4 regions of the Paenibacillus sp. FSL L8-0502 genome follow, and region 1 is predicted to be linked to each of the others. Evidence: riboswitches for the same ligand, from Rfam matches in the RefSeq annotation. Region 1 holds a riboswitch; each other region holds the start of a gene.
The links. A riboswitch is a leader RNA that binds a small molecule or an ion and turns the genes downstream of it on or off. The one in region 1 is predicted to bind thiamine pyrophosphate.

Region 2: linked by a shared signal. The riboswitch ahead of NSQ57_RS13485 (thiamine phosphate synthase) and the one ahead of thiC (phosphomethylpyrimidine synthase ThiC) in region 1 are both predicted to bind thiamine pyrophosphate.
Region 3: linked by a shared signal. The riboswitch ahead of NSQ57_RS02170 (ABC transporter substrate-binding protein) and the one ahead of thiC (phosphomethylpyrimidine synthase ThiC) in region 1 are both predicted to bind thiamine pyrophosphate.
Region 4: linked by a shared signal. The riboswitch ahead of NSQ57_RS04740 (ECF transporter S component) and the one ahead of thiC (phosphomethylpyrimidine synthase ThiC) in region 1 are both predicted to bind thiamine pyrophosphate.

The regions. Positions count from the first base shown of each region.
Region 1 covers NZ_CP151958.1:861,829-865,272, reverse strand. The annotation lists gene thiC (phosphomethylpyrimidine synthase ThiC) at 1-1,322, opposite strand, end outside; TPP riboswitch at 1,510-1,622, opposite strand; gene NSQ57_RS03830 (IclR family transcriptional regulator) at 1,778-2,521, opposite strand; gene NSQ57_RS03825 (alpha/beta hydrolase) at 2,822-3,444, shown strand, end outside.
Region 2 covers NZ_CP151958.1:3,174,109-3,177,552, reverse strand. The annotation lists gene NSQ57_RS13490 (ABC-F family ATP-binding cassette domain-containing protein) at 1-505, shown strand, start outside; TPP riboswitch at 600-708, shown strand; gene NSQ57_RS13485 (thiamine phosphate synthase) at 974-1,567, shown strand; gene thiO (glycine oxidase ThiO) at 1,632-2,780, shown strand; gene thiS (sulfur carrier protein ThiS) at 2,777-2,980, shown strand; gene NSQ57_RS13470 (thiazole synthase) at 2,983-3,444, shown strand, end outside.
Region 3 covers NZ_CP151958.1:483,215-486,658, forward strand. The annotation lists gene NSQ57_RS02170 (ABC transporter substrate-binding protein) at 329-1,372, opposite strand; TPP riboswitch at 1,566-1,675, opposite strand; gene NSQ57_RS02175 (pyridoxamine 5'-phosphate oxidase family protein) at 1,946-2,380, shown strand; gene NSQ57_RS02180 (bifunctional 2',3'-cyclic-nucleotide 2'-phosphodiesterase/3'-nucleotidase) at 2,605-3,444, shown strand, end outside.
Region 4 covers NZ_CP151958.1:1,057,386-1,060,829, forward strand. The annotation lists gene NSQ57_RS04730 (polynucleotide kinase-phosphatase) at 1-1,109, shown strand, start outside; gene NSQ57_RS04735 (TatD family hydrolase) at 1,130-1,927, shown strand; TPP riboswitch at 1,970-2,081, shown strand; gene NSQ57_RS04740 (ECF transporter S component) at 2,331-2,927, shown strand; gene NSQ57_RS04745 (ABC transporter ATP-binding protein) at 2,927-3,444, shown strand, end outside.

The sequences.
Region 1 (3,444 bases):
TTACAAATCTCCATTTGCAAATCCACATTCTCTTTGATTTTATGCATAGGGACATGTCCCGGCCCCTCAATCATGACCTGAACATCATGCTTCCATGCGATTTGCGTTAGCTCGCCCAACGTTTCCAGCTCTGCAAACTGTGCTTCATCATTCGCATCATAGATACTACCTGGACGTAGACCATCCCCGAGAGAAAAGGCCACATCATAGGCTTTCATAATTTCGCAGATTTCTTCAAAATGTGTATACAAAAAATTCTCCTGATGGTGCGCAAGGCACCAGGCTGCCATGATCGACCCGCCACGGGACACAATTCCCGTCATTCTATTCGCCGTCATCGGTATATACCGCAGCAATACACCCGCATGAATTGTAAAATAGTCCACTCCCTGCTCCGCCTGCTCGATCAGCGTATCGCGATACAACTCCCACGTCAGCGCTTCTGCTTCGCCGTTCACCTTTTCAAGTGCCTGATACAGCGGCACAGTTCCAATCGGTACAGGAGAATTCCGAATGATCCATTCACGTGTGGTATGGATATTACGGCCTGTGGATAGGTCCATAACTGTATCCGAGCCCCAACGCACAGCCCAGGTCATTTTCTCCACTTCCTCCTCAATCGAGGAGGTAACCGCAGAATTACCAATGTTCGCATTGATCTTCACGTGAAAATGACGCCCAATGACCATCGGCTCACTTTCCGGGTGATTGATATTCGAAGGCAAAATGGCTCGTCCAGCCGCCAATTCCTGCCGTACAAACTCAGGCTCCACCCCTTCGCGGATCGCCGCAAATTCCATTTCGGGCGTAATGATCCCTTGCCGTGCATAATGCATTTGCGTCACTGTACGACCTTGCGAAGCACGAAGCGGACGGTTGGTCACGCCGGGAAATTCAACTGTCTCCCGTTTGGAGCCAGGTTTCAGTCCATTATCCTCCGGTTTGACGGCGCGTCCCTCGTAAGCCTCCACATCGCCCCGTTCCAGTGCCCAAGCTCGCCGTAATGGAGGCAGGCCCTGACGGATATCGACCTGATAGGCTTCGTCAGTCATGGGACCGCTCGTATCGTACACACGCAATGGCTCATGATGCTCCGTGCCCTGCGGCGTATGTGTAGGATGAAGAGCAATTTCCCGCTCTGGGACGGCAATGTCCGGCCGCGAGCCTTGAATATATACCTTACGGCTCCCTGGAAAGGGCGTTACCCCACTGGCTTGCTCCCCGTTTGTCTTCTCTACCCCAACTTCCCTTGTTCCTGCCAACCTTACTTCTGCTGATTTAAATTCTGTTCCTTTTGTTCCTTCTACTTCTGTCGGCTTCATTGTCCATTCCTCCTGTTTCGATGAAATGACACACCGATCCGGAACCATTCCCAGGGTGGCGCTGATCTATGCAAAAAAGCCGGTTCCCGAGGGAACCGGCTAATCTAACGAGGCAGCTATCCAGACCGTGCACATGTGGAATAATCCTATTCCAATGCGTCACCGTAGACAGCAACTGCGTATACATTTCAATGGCCGATTACTTCCCTACGCTGGTATGATCCAGATCAGGTGCAAAGGGTCCGGAATCTTGCACGATTCCATCTCAGCCCGGCATTACAGGCTCCCCCAGTAACTGTGATACTTCTATTCACATGAGGCGGACATAACAGACATCCCGCCATCCTTATCAGATTACTTCAAATTTATGGCTTTGGCAACCCTTCTAGGTTCCATTTAGCAAGGAGACGCTCCTCATCAAATCACTCTGCTTGCTTCAACTGCATTCATTCTTGTTACGGAAGCATAAGCCCCATTTCCTTCGCCGCTTCGATCAAAATCGGAGCAAAGTCATGTAGCGTCTCGGGTGCAAGCCGACTGACCGGACCGGATACAGATAAAGCCGCAGTGACCTGTCCCTTCCGGTTCACAATTGGTGCTGCCACAGCAGCGGCCCCTGGCTCCCGTTCTTCATAGCTGGTCGCATAGCCCTTCTCGCGAATGTCCTGCAGCTGGGCTTTATAGACCTCCGCGTCTACCGAGGGCGGCCATTCATTCCCGCTTAGCAGGGCTTCCAGCTCCTGCGGCGGCATAAAGGCAGCCAGCACCTTACTGGAGGCTCCTACAGCCAGCGGCATACGCGCACCCACAGGCGCAACCCTGCGGATCGCCTGATTGCTCTGCACGGCTTGTATGCGAATACGCATGCTGCCGTCCCGTAAGTACAAGCTGACCGTTTCGCCCAGACGGTCACGCAGTCCTTCCATTGCAGGCTGTAACAACACCGCCGGCTCGTCACTTTGGGACAAATGTGTGGATAGCTCCCAAATGCGGAAGCCAAGTCGATATTTTTCCGTTTCGGCATTCCGAACGACAAAGCCCCGATCCTCCAACGTAGTCAGCAGCCGATGAACCGTGCTTTTATGTAGACCAATTTTGGAGGCAATCTCCGTTAGGCCAAGATCCGAATCTGCGGTAAAACACAGCAATATATCAAGTGCACGCTCTACAGCGCGAACGGTTAATTTACGGTCTTCCATTCGTGAACCGCTCCTCTTGTATCCATATTCGTTTCACACTATGAAACATGGTTACATAAATTATATAGAATAGTCGCGGCTACTGTAAACCGATGTTTTTGTGACAACCATATTACAGAACGAGAACAAACATCGACAATTCTTTGCATCATTTTTACTTTTCCGGTTCAGGCGTTGACTTTGGATAACCCCCATCATACGATAATAGGTATCTATACGGATATACACTATCATTTTCAAGTGGAATTATACCTAAATTCTATTGAAACGAAGATCAATTTTATATAAGGAGGCTCTTACATGATTTCTACATCCCAGCGCAACTCTCAGCTACAGACCGCTGTTCAGGAGCCGTCCACCCCACTCTTTAATCCCCGTCTGCTGCGGTTCAAGCACGTTGTGATTGCTCTGCTGCTGTCGGTCGTTTTTTTTCTGTTGTTTTGTTTTATTGCTTTGCATGCTTACATCGCATGGGTACTTACGAATCCTACCGTCGCGCCGCTGTACTCTAATCCGATGCAGGCCAAAAACATGCCTTATGAGGAAGTCAGCTTCCCTGCCAAGGATGGTAGCCGCATGGTACAAGGCTGGTATATCCCGGCGGATCAATCGCGGAAAACGATTATTTTCAGCCATGGTTATGGAGCTAACCGCGAAGAAAGCTGGATTCCCATGTATGATCTGGCGCATTATGCCCACAGTTTGAACTTTAATGTGGTCATGTTCGATTATGGATTCGCGTCACAAAACAGCAAATCAGTCGCAACCGGAGGCAAAGCGGAATCCCAGCAGCTTCTCGGAGCGATCCAGCTTGCGAAGCAACGCGGCTCGTCGGAGATTATCGTATGGGGCTTCTCCATGGGGGCAGGAACCGCTCTTCAGGCGGGCTTGCAAACCAAGGATGTGGACGCAATGATTTTGGA
Region 2 (3,444 bases), 2.3 Mb from region 1:
CGAAAAGATTGCAATTGTCGGCTATAATGGTGTCGGTAAATCGACATTGCTCAAAACCATATTGGGAAAAATTCCGCCAATCAGTGGAAAAACCTATCAAGGTGATTTTTTGCAGCCCGCTTATTTTGAGCAGGAAGTAAAGGCGGAGAAAATTACACCGATTGACGATGTGTGGAATGAATTTCCGCATTTGAACCAGCATGAAGTACGAGCGCATTTGGCGCGTTGCGGTTTGAAAAATGAGCATATCACGCGTCCGCTATCTGCGCTCAGTGGTGGAGAACAGGCTAAAGTCCGTCTTTGCAAACTGTTAATGCGTGAAAGCAACTGGGTACTGTTCGATGAGCCTACCAACCACTTGGATGTTAAAGCAAAGGATGAGCTGAAACGTGCTTTGAAGGAATACAAAGGGACCGTATTGCTTGTATCTCACGAACCGGACTTTTACGAGGATTGGGTAACCAAAACGTGGAATGTGGAAGAGTGGTCAAGTAAAGTTAACTAAAATCAGCTAAATCCAGTTCCAGCAAATTTCACACGAAGTGGGGTTTGCAGAATTAGAAAAATATGCTAAGCTATCTTTAGCTTATACAATAAAATAGTCACACTAGGGGAGCCGCCCATGCGGCTGAGACGGAATAAATGGATTTCGGACCCTTTGCACCTGATCTGGGTTATGCCAGCGTAGGGAAGTGAGCGCCGTACAAACAAGGCAACACCATCTTTATTTTTGTTTGTGCGTGGGACGATACACGTATACGGATATCATGGTCCGTTCGATTATTGGACGTTCGTTAAACCACTTCCTTGGGGAAGTGGTTTTTTTGCGTTTCGTTCATTTTAAGTAGTTCGAGCTTCCGTAGACGATTCACATATAATCCCCTTTCATTCCTACTGGTAGACGTGGCTGGCTAAGCTTAGATCCTTTAGTCCAATGTGAGGTGAAGACAAAATCGAATTACACGCAATTTCGATGGAAAAGGGCACTTTTGCACAAGCCGCCCAAGTGGCTGCTGTGATTTGTCCGTATGTTCATTATGTACACGCACGTTTAAAACAGAATGGTGCCTCTGCATTGCTTTCTTTGACTCGCAGCCTGGTGGAGCAGGAAGTTCCTTTGCAACAAATTGTAGTAAATGATCGTGTGGATGTAGCTTTACTTACTTTGGTCGGAGCCGTTCAATTACCAGCTAATGGATTACCTGTTGTGGATGTGAAAAGCCTACTTCCAAAGGGTACACGCTGTGGAGTGTCTGTACATTCCTTGGAGGAGATGCAAATTGCTGAGCGGGCAGGAGCGGACTATGTACTTTATGGTCACGTATATGAGACCCATTGTAAGCCCGGTATTGTACCGCGGGGTTTAGCTCAGCTTGAACATATTTGCAGACTGTCAAACATTCCGGTGATTGCGCTAGGCGGCATACAACCGCATCATATCCCGGAGCTTTATAGGGCCGGAGCAAGCGGAATTGCGGTGATGTCTGGTATATGGGAGGCTGAGTCGCCCGTTGCAGCTGCAATGGAGTATAGGCGAATGGCAGACCTTGTAGTTCACAGCCTGTAGCGAGAAAACGAGAGTAGAGGCAAGCTGAAAGCAGAAGGGTTTATGGAGAGGAGATACGGAACAAATGCTAAAGATACACACAGAGGAAAGAGTGATTGGACACGCTGAATGCTTGGTCATAGGTGGAGGTGTCATCGGCAGTTCCATTGCTTATCATGTGGCCAAGGAGGGAAGAAGTACGATTATGCTGGAACGATTGATCCCGGGTGAGGGAGCCTCAGGAGCAGCGGTTGGAATGCTGGCAGCGGAAAGTGAAGAGTTCACCGGCTCTGAGCTATCACGATTTGCTCGCATAAGTCGAGATGCATTCCCTGAGCTTGTCTGTGATCTAGAGCGTTTGTCAGGTATTTCGGTGGAATTCCGTACTGAAGGGTTTGTGACCCCTTTCCGTACGGAGACTGAAGGCCAAAAACGCTGGAAAGCTGCTAAAACGCGAGAGGGTGATTCTCCTATCTGGTGGGATGCGAAAGAATTGGCCCGACGAATTCCAGGTTTGGATGAACAAGCGATCGGGGCAATATATCGTTCAAAGGAGACACAAGTGGCTCCTGTCCAGCTTTGCCGTGCTTATGCAGGTGCTGCTGCGGTGCTGGGAGCAACGGTATGGTCTGGTACACAGGCAGAGCAACTGGTCATACAGGATGGTCGAATTTGCGGTGTCCGTACAGATAGTGGTTTTTTTTCCTGCGATCAGGTCATTATTGCCGGAGGCTTGGATAGCATGAAATTGCTAGCGCAGGTTGGGTTTGAATATCCACTTTATCCGGTCAAGGGCGAAGCGGTAGCGGTCTCCTTGAAGGATCACCCGTTAGAATATACCATTTATGCTGATGATATTTACCTCGTGCCTAAACAGAATAACGAGCTTTGGATTGGGGCAACGAGCCTTCCACATCAATATGACGAAGAGGTGACCGTAGGAGGCTTGGAGGGGTTGCTGGCACGTGCCTCTGCCTGGCTGCCGCGCGTCCGTGAAGCTTCTTTTATACGCGCTTGGGCGGGCTTACGTCCGCAGGCTGTATCAGGTCATCCTTTTATAGGCATTGTTCCTGGGGTCGAGGGCGTATATGCTGCAGTCGGGCATTATCGTAACGGTGTCCTGCTGAGTGATGCTACCGGGCGTGCGATGGCAGCTATGCTTAATGGGGCTTGTGCAGCAGAACTTGGGATAAGTAGTTTTTCTTCTGAGCTCCTCAAGGAGAAAAGCTTATGAAGCTGACGATTAACGGCCAGAGCCTGACCTTTTCTAATCGAATCACTCATGTGAATCAATTGCTACATGAGCTTGATGTAAAGGTGAAAACCGTAGTGGTGGAGCTGAATCGGCATATATTGACCCGTGAAGATCATGATGAAGCGGTACTGAAAGATGGAGATTGCCTAGAGATTGTACATTTTGTGGGAGGCGGTTGATTATGTTAACCATTGGAAAAGCATCTTTTACCTCGAGGTTGTTGTTGGGAACAGGAAAATTCTCTGATCTGGATATCCAATCCCAAGCCGTAGAGGCTGCTGAGACGGAAATATTGACGTTTGCTGTACGGAGATTGAACTTGGAGGAACGGGACAAGCAGCATTTTCTCGATATGATGGATTTGACCCGGTATACACTTCTTCCCAATACAGCTGGGGCTACAACAGCAGAGGAGGCGATTCGTATTGCCAAATTGGCAAAAGCCTCTGGCCTATGCGATATGATTAAGGTGGAAGTCATTGGGGATAGCAAGACACTGCTGCCGGACCCATTTGAAACGTTGAAAGCTAGCGAAAAGCTGTTAGAAGAAGGCTTTATCGTGCTGCCCTACATATCGGACGATGTGATTCTAGCAAAGAGGCTACAAGAGCTTGGAGTACATGCCGTTATGCCTGGAGCTTCA
Region 3 (3,444 bases), 380 kb from region 1:
AAAGCACCCTATTTTTAAAGCTGGTTTGTGCGGCATTTTTAACACACAAGCGCACCTACTTAGCGCTTAGATAATATGAAACTAAAGAATAAACCAAGTTGAACGAGAACGAAGTGGGCGGAATGGTGCTGTACAAGCGTTAGCGTTCGCTTTAAAAGCTTTCCGTAGGAAAGCTCGCTTCGGAAGCATAACCTCCGCGGATTTCTACATTAATCATAAGTTTTTATTAAGAAATCCGGGGCGGTGGCGATGGGAAGCACCATCCGACTGCGTAGTGGCGCTTCGTTCACTTCTCTAGTTCAGTCTTATTTAGCGTTTTAACAAATGGTCAGCGCTTGGGCAAGAAGTCGTTTGTGAAGGCTTTATCGACTTCCAAAGGCTTGCTGAGCAGCTTGCGTTCGTACATCCAGTCCGAATAGTTTTGCCATACCTCCGCTTTTTGCACACCCCATTGTGCGGCATCGTCCTGATAACGCGGGCTCAGCCATTTTTGGCTGGCAATTACCAGTTTTTTATCCAGCTCCGGTACAGCTTTGCTTAAAATGTCCGCGGCTTCTTCCGGATGAGCGATAGTGTATTCATAGCCTTGTGCGGTAGCATCCATGAACGCTTTAACCAGCTCGGGATCATTTTTTATCGTTTGTTCGTTGCTCACAATTACAGGCGTATAGTAATCGAGGCTTTTGGAATAATCTTTTACATACAGCATATCCAGAGGCTCACCTCGAAGCTGGGCCTCGATTCCGGTCCATGCGTAGAAAATCCAGGCAAAGTCGATATCCCGCTTCACGGCTGTAAAATAGTCTGCATTGCCCATGTTGACGATCTTCACTTTGCTCACATCGCCTTTGTCTGAATCCATGATGGATTTCATGACCGCTTCTTCTACGGGAGAGCCCCAACCGCCGTATTTTTTACCTTCAAAATCTTTCGGGCTTTTAATTCCGCGATCTACCGGGGCTGCGAAGCCTGAGGTATTATGCTGAATCACCGCAGCGATGGATACAAGCGGCACACCTTGCGTGCGGGCCTGTGTGACGCCTTCTTGGTAGCTGATACCAAAAGGTGCAGCATTAGAAGCAACCATTTGATCGGCTCCGCCTGAACCAGGTTGAACAATTTGGACATTCAAACCTGCTTTTTCGTAAAATCCTTTGTCCTTGGCGACATAGAGTCCCGTATGATTCGTATTGGGTGTCCAGTCGAGCACGATTTTAACATCTTTGAGCCCCTTTGCCGGAGTAGACGTTTGAGTGTCGGTAGCGGAAGCTGCTTCTTGGGATGTAGGGGGACTTCCACCGCAAGCGGTCAGGGTCAGGGCCATGAGCCACAGACTGATCAGTCCCAGGCTTAATATTTTCATGCGCTTCATCGTTAGTGTTCTCTCCTTTTGATTACCCGTTATCCATCCAATCAGACAGCTTAAGTTTCCCATTTTCATAAAAATAACATCTGCCGGACGCGATCTTTCCAACAACTTAATCCTCAACAAAAAAGCGCCCCGAGTTTCCGGGACGCTTGCGCTTGTATATACCAAAGTAAGGGATGGTCCTATGTAAAGAAGGCACATCTTGCTTAAGCATTCCTACGCTGGCATTACCCAGATCAGGTTGTAAGGGTCAGTGTCTTGGGACACACTCTCAGCCGGCCGATTCCAGCACCCCTGGCATTGTATGGTTTAATGGGTTCATTTATTCGGGTTTACTACGACGATTATATGCTTTGAATGCGGGTCTGTCCAGCATGAAGGGAGAGATAACGGTTCATTTGCCGAACGACAGGGTACACTTTTACTGTGAGCTTTGATCTGAAAATGAGTATGAATCAATCCGATTCGATCCGGTCATGTTATTTTCAGAACAGCTGCGCAGGTAGGTTCAGATGGGCTGGTGCCCAATGGCATGGCCGTAGAGAATTCTAATTCGTGAAAAGGAGTTGTTGTACTGTGGGTAAAACGGAAACATTGGATCGCAACCAACTGGAACAAGCCATTGTGAAGGCTTTGGATAACAACAAATTTTGTTCGTTAGGTACGGTAGAGGGTGGCAAACCGAAAGTACGCTATATGGCCCTTTTTAACGATGGAATGAACATTCATCTGGCGACAGATCGCAAAACGCATAAAGTGGATGAGCTAAAGGACAATCCGAATGCTTATCTGCTGCTGGGTTATGAGGTTGGCGGTACGAAGGAAGTTGTAGAAGTGGAGGCTACCGTCCAGATTACAGCTGATGAGGGGCTGCGCAAACAAGTGTGGAACGATTCCTTGAAGGAATGGTTCTCCGGACCGGATGATCCCGATTATGTCATTCTGGACGTGAATCCGACTCGCATTGAGTATGTGGGTCAGCAAACGGAGCGCCAGGTGTGGAAGAAATAATACGAATATAAATGGATAAACCAGTGAATCTCCGAGTTTTTATTAGGAGGTTTGCTGGTTTTTTTATGTTTGAGAAAAATAATTATTTTTTCATAAATAATTTTAAGTAAATGACTACTTTTTTGTCTGGCGTTGGATTAAAATAGAAATGGTGGGTTCAAGGCTTACATATATGTGCAAAAGTATGTATATGAGGCATACACCTTAATGAGGAGGGGTATATTTTGTTATTACGTAAAAATTGGTTTAAAGGGTTTACAGCAGCAGTTGTAGCTTGTAGCATGCTGGTGTTTTCGGCCGCTCCATCTTGGGCAGCTAACAAATCCCGCGATGAAGCTACGGTGAATCTGCGGATCATGGAAACAACGGATATTCATGCGTCCCTGATGAACTACGATTACTACTCGGACAAAGAAACCAACGAATATGGCTTGATTAACACAGCCGGACTAATCCAACAGGCGCGTAGTGAAGCGAGAAACAGCATGTTGTTCGATAACGGTGATTTATTGCAGGGCAATCCATTAGGTGATTATATGGCCAGAAATAAAACCTTCGAGAAAGAAGGCGGCGTCCATCCGGTCTACAAGATGATGAACTTGATGGGCTATGATGCGGCTACAGTGGGCAACCACGAATTCAACTATGGTCTAGGCTTTCTGGAGAAATCGCTCAAGGGAGCCGATTTCCCTTACGTAAATGCGAATGTTTATGTTGACAAGGGGGGTCAAGCTACTAAAAATTATTTTACCCCTTATCAGATTCTTGATAAAACAGTAACGGATGAAAAAGGTGATCAGCATACACTCAAAGTGGGTGTAATCGGCCTGGTAACACCTCAAATTATGCAATGGGATGAAGCCAATTTAAAGGATAAGGTCGTTACGAAGGATATTGTGGAAACGGCGAAAAAGTTTATTCCTCAAATGAAAACGGAAGGTGCCGACATTATTGTCGTGCTTGCGCACACAGGTTATGAGGATGTGCCACAAACGCCAATGATGGAGAATGCTGTTAAATATTTGAGCCAGGTGGAAGGAATTAACGCGATTCTGTTTGGGCAT
Region 4 (3,444 bases), 200 kb from region 1:
CAGTACCGATAGAGGAACTGGTGTATATTCCACCGACCATGAGTCCTGCTCCAGCGGTGTCTGCAGAGGAAGGTTATCTGGAGCATCCGCGTGAAGCGCTGGCTTATTATCGCGGGCAAGGGGTACAAACGATGGTGGCCGAGAAAAAACATATGGGTAGCCGGGCTATTTTGCTATTATTCAAAAACGAACAGGCCGCTGTCGAGTATGTAGGCTACCCGACATTGGGCACGATCTACAGTCGGAGCGGGAGAGCTTTCTTTGAACAAAGCCTTGGGAAGCAAGTGCTGGAAAAGCTGAATGTGGATCTACGGACTGCCGGATATTTTGAACGGAACCAGACGGATTTTGTGTTGCTGGATGCGGAAATTGTACCGTGGAATCTCAAGGCTCGGGAATTGATTGCTGCACAGTATGCGCATGTGGGTGAAGCAGCTCTGCTGGATCGCAGTAAGCTGGTAGACAAGCTGAAGCAGGCGAAGGTTGCGGGCCGAGAGGTTGGAGACTGGTTGGAGGAAATGGAACAGAAGTACGCGAATGCCGTGACGTTTCAAGAGGCTTTTCAAAAATATTGCTGGGATGTGGACGGTCTGGATGAGATTCGTATCGCACCGTTTCATACGCTGGCACACAGCGGAAAGACTTTTTTCGACCATTCTCATATTTGGCATATGGAGCAAAACCGGGAGCTGGCTGGGCTGTCTTCCCTGTTTATGGAGACAGAGTATCGCGTGATCACGGACGAAGCAAGCGAGGAAGAGGTCATTCGTTGGTGGAACGAGATGACAGAGGATGGTCATGAGGGGATTGTGATCAAGCCGGAACGCTTTTTGATGAAAAATCGGGACAAGATGATTCAGCCTGCAATCAAGGTGAGAGGCCGGAAGTATTTGCACATCATTTACGGTATGGATTATCTTGCCCCTGAGAATTTAAAGCGTCTGAAGCAGCGTCGAACGAACAAAAAGGAGCGTCATGCCCTGATGGAAGGAGCGCTTGGTATGGAAGGCGTGGAACGTTTTGTCCGCAAGGATACGGTAGATCGTATTCATGAATGCGTCCTTGCCGCACTATCTCTGGAATCAGAGCCGATTGATCCAAGATTGTAGTTTGCGAGGGAGGGATTGAGATGGAAAGGGGTACACCGTTAATTGATATTGGTGTGAACTTGATGCATCGTTCGTTTCATGCAGATCGGGAACAGGTGGTAGAGAGAGCCGCGGCTGTAGGGATTTCACCGCTGATTATTACCGGGACCAGTGTCCGCAGCAGTCGGGAAGCTTCTCAGTATGCAGCGCGTTATCCGGGCAAGCTGTATGCGACAGCTGGCGTGCATCCCCATGATGCCAAAGACTGCAGTGCAGACACGATTCAGCAGCTCCGCCAGTTGGCGGGTCAGCCGCAGGTCGTATCCATAGGGGAATGCGGATTGGACTATAACCGTGATTTTTCGCCACGTGATGTGCAGCGCCGATGGTTTGGCGAGCAAATCCAACTGGCGGGTGAGCTGAAAATGCCGTTATTTCTGCATGAACGAGATGCACATGAGGACTTTGTCGCTATGCTTCGGGAGTATCAAGGGCTTGTCGATAAAGCGGTAGTGCATTGTTTTACCGGCACGGAACAGGAATTGCGTACGTATGTAGAAATGGGACTGTATATCGGAATCACCGGCTGGATTTGCGACGAACGGCGGGGGAAGCATCTGCGTGAACTGGTCAGAGATATTCCCTTGGACCGTCTGATGATTGAAACGGATGCTCCATTTTTGACCCCGCGTAATTTGCCTGTGAAGCCTAAAGAAGGGCGTAATGAGCCCATGTATCTCGCTCACATTGCTGCTACGATAGCCGAATGTACAGGTCGAAGCATGATGGAGATCGAAATCGCGACGACGGAAACGGCTAAACGTTTCTTCGGATTATAGGATTGTCAAAGCCATAGATGTGGTATATATTATAGTGAATTAAAAAGCATTGTCGGGAGCTTGAGAAAGTCAGGCTGAGAGGGTGGCCCTTGCCACTGACCGTGAAATCTGATCTGGGTAATGCCAGCGTAGAGAAACCAAGAACACTATACAGGAATGCCGCTTTTTTTTGCGGTTGTCGATAGATTCAATGTATGTCCTAGCATTTTACCTTGATCCTGACTTGGCTGGGTATCAGTGTAGTAGTTTAGACTACTGGTTATATAAGGCATATCGACGAATGATGTTTTGTATGGTGCTTCACCTTTTACTGCGCATAAAGCTTGCCTGGAGATTCAGCTCCAGACAAGCTTTTTTTCATGGCCAAGAGGCCAACTATAAGGAAAAAGGGGAGCACGCAATAATGAATACTGCTGTAAGAGCGTCCAAAGGGTTGAAACTGACGGATATTTTGGTCACGATTGTGATCGCTGTTGTGTTCGGGTTGATCTACAAAATATGGGGACCTGCCTATGATTTGATGAAACCATTGGGTCTACACGCCGAGCAACTGATGTATGGCATGTGGTTTATGGCAGGTACGTTTGCTTATCTCATCATTCGCAAGCCGGGTGTTGCGATTTTGGCAGAGGTGGCAGCGGCAACGGTCAGTGCTTTTTTGGGAAGCGAATGGGGTATGTCCACCTTGTACTATGGCCTGCTGCAAGGCTTGGGAGCGGAGCTGTTTTTTGCGGCTTTTCTGTATCGGAACGCAAACCTGTGGGTTGCTTCGCTAGCTGCGGCTGGGGCGGCTGTCACTTCTCTGATTTTAGACTTCAGCTACGGGTATATTGATCAGCTATCGACTTGGAACTATGTTTTGTATATTGGATTTCGGATGATTGGCAGTATTGTGATTGCCGGGGTATTCGCGTTCTATCTGGCTAAGGCATTGGAGGTAACCGGAGTCACGCGAAGTTTGAGGCCTGCAACGGAACAAGATTATAAGGGGCTGGATTGATGAGCCGGGCAACCGAAGATGTGGTGGCTTCGATCACCCGGCTACGGTTGAAATTCCCCGGTGAGCAAGAGCTGCTTTTTCACAATATGTCTTTGTCTGTCCGCAAGGGGGAAAAGCTGCTGCTACTGGGACCGAGTGGATGCGGTAAATCAACACTGCTCCAAGTGTTAAGCGGTCTGATTCCACGCACGATAGAAGTGCCTATGAAATGCGATGCTGCTGTAATCCCAAGTGTCTCAGGTATTGTATTTCAAGATCCTGATACGCAGTTCTGTATGTCATATGCAGATGAGGAACTGGCTTTTGTGTTGGAAAATAATCAGGTTCCCCGGGAGCAGATGCGATCCCGTATTCGCGAGCTGCTGATACAGGTGGGTCTATCGACGGATGATATACATATGCCCATTGGCAGCATGTCACAGGGAATGAAGCAGCGGCTGGCGATTGCGTCTGTGCTGGCTATGGAGCCAGAAGTGCTTTTTCTGGATGAGCCCACGGCTTTGTTGGACGAGGAAGG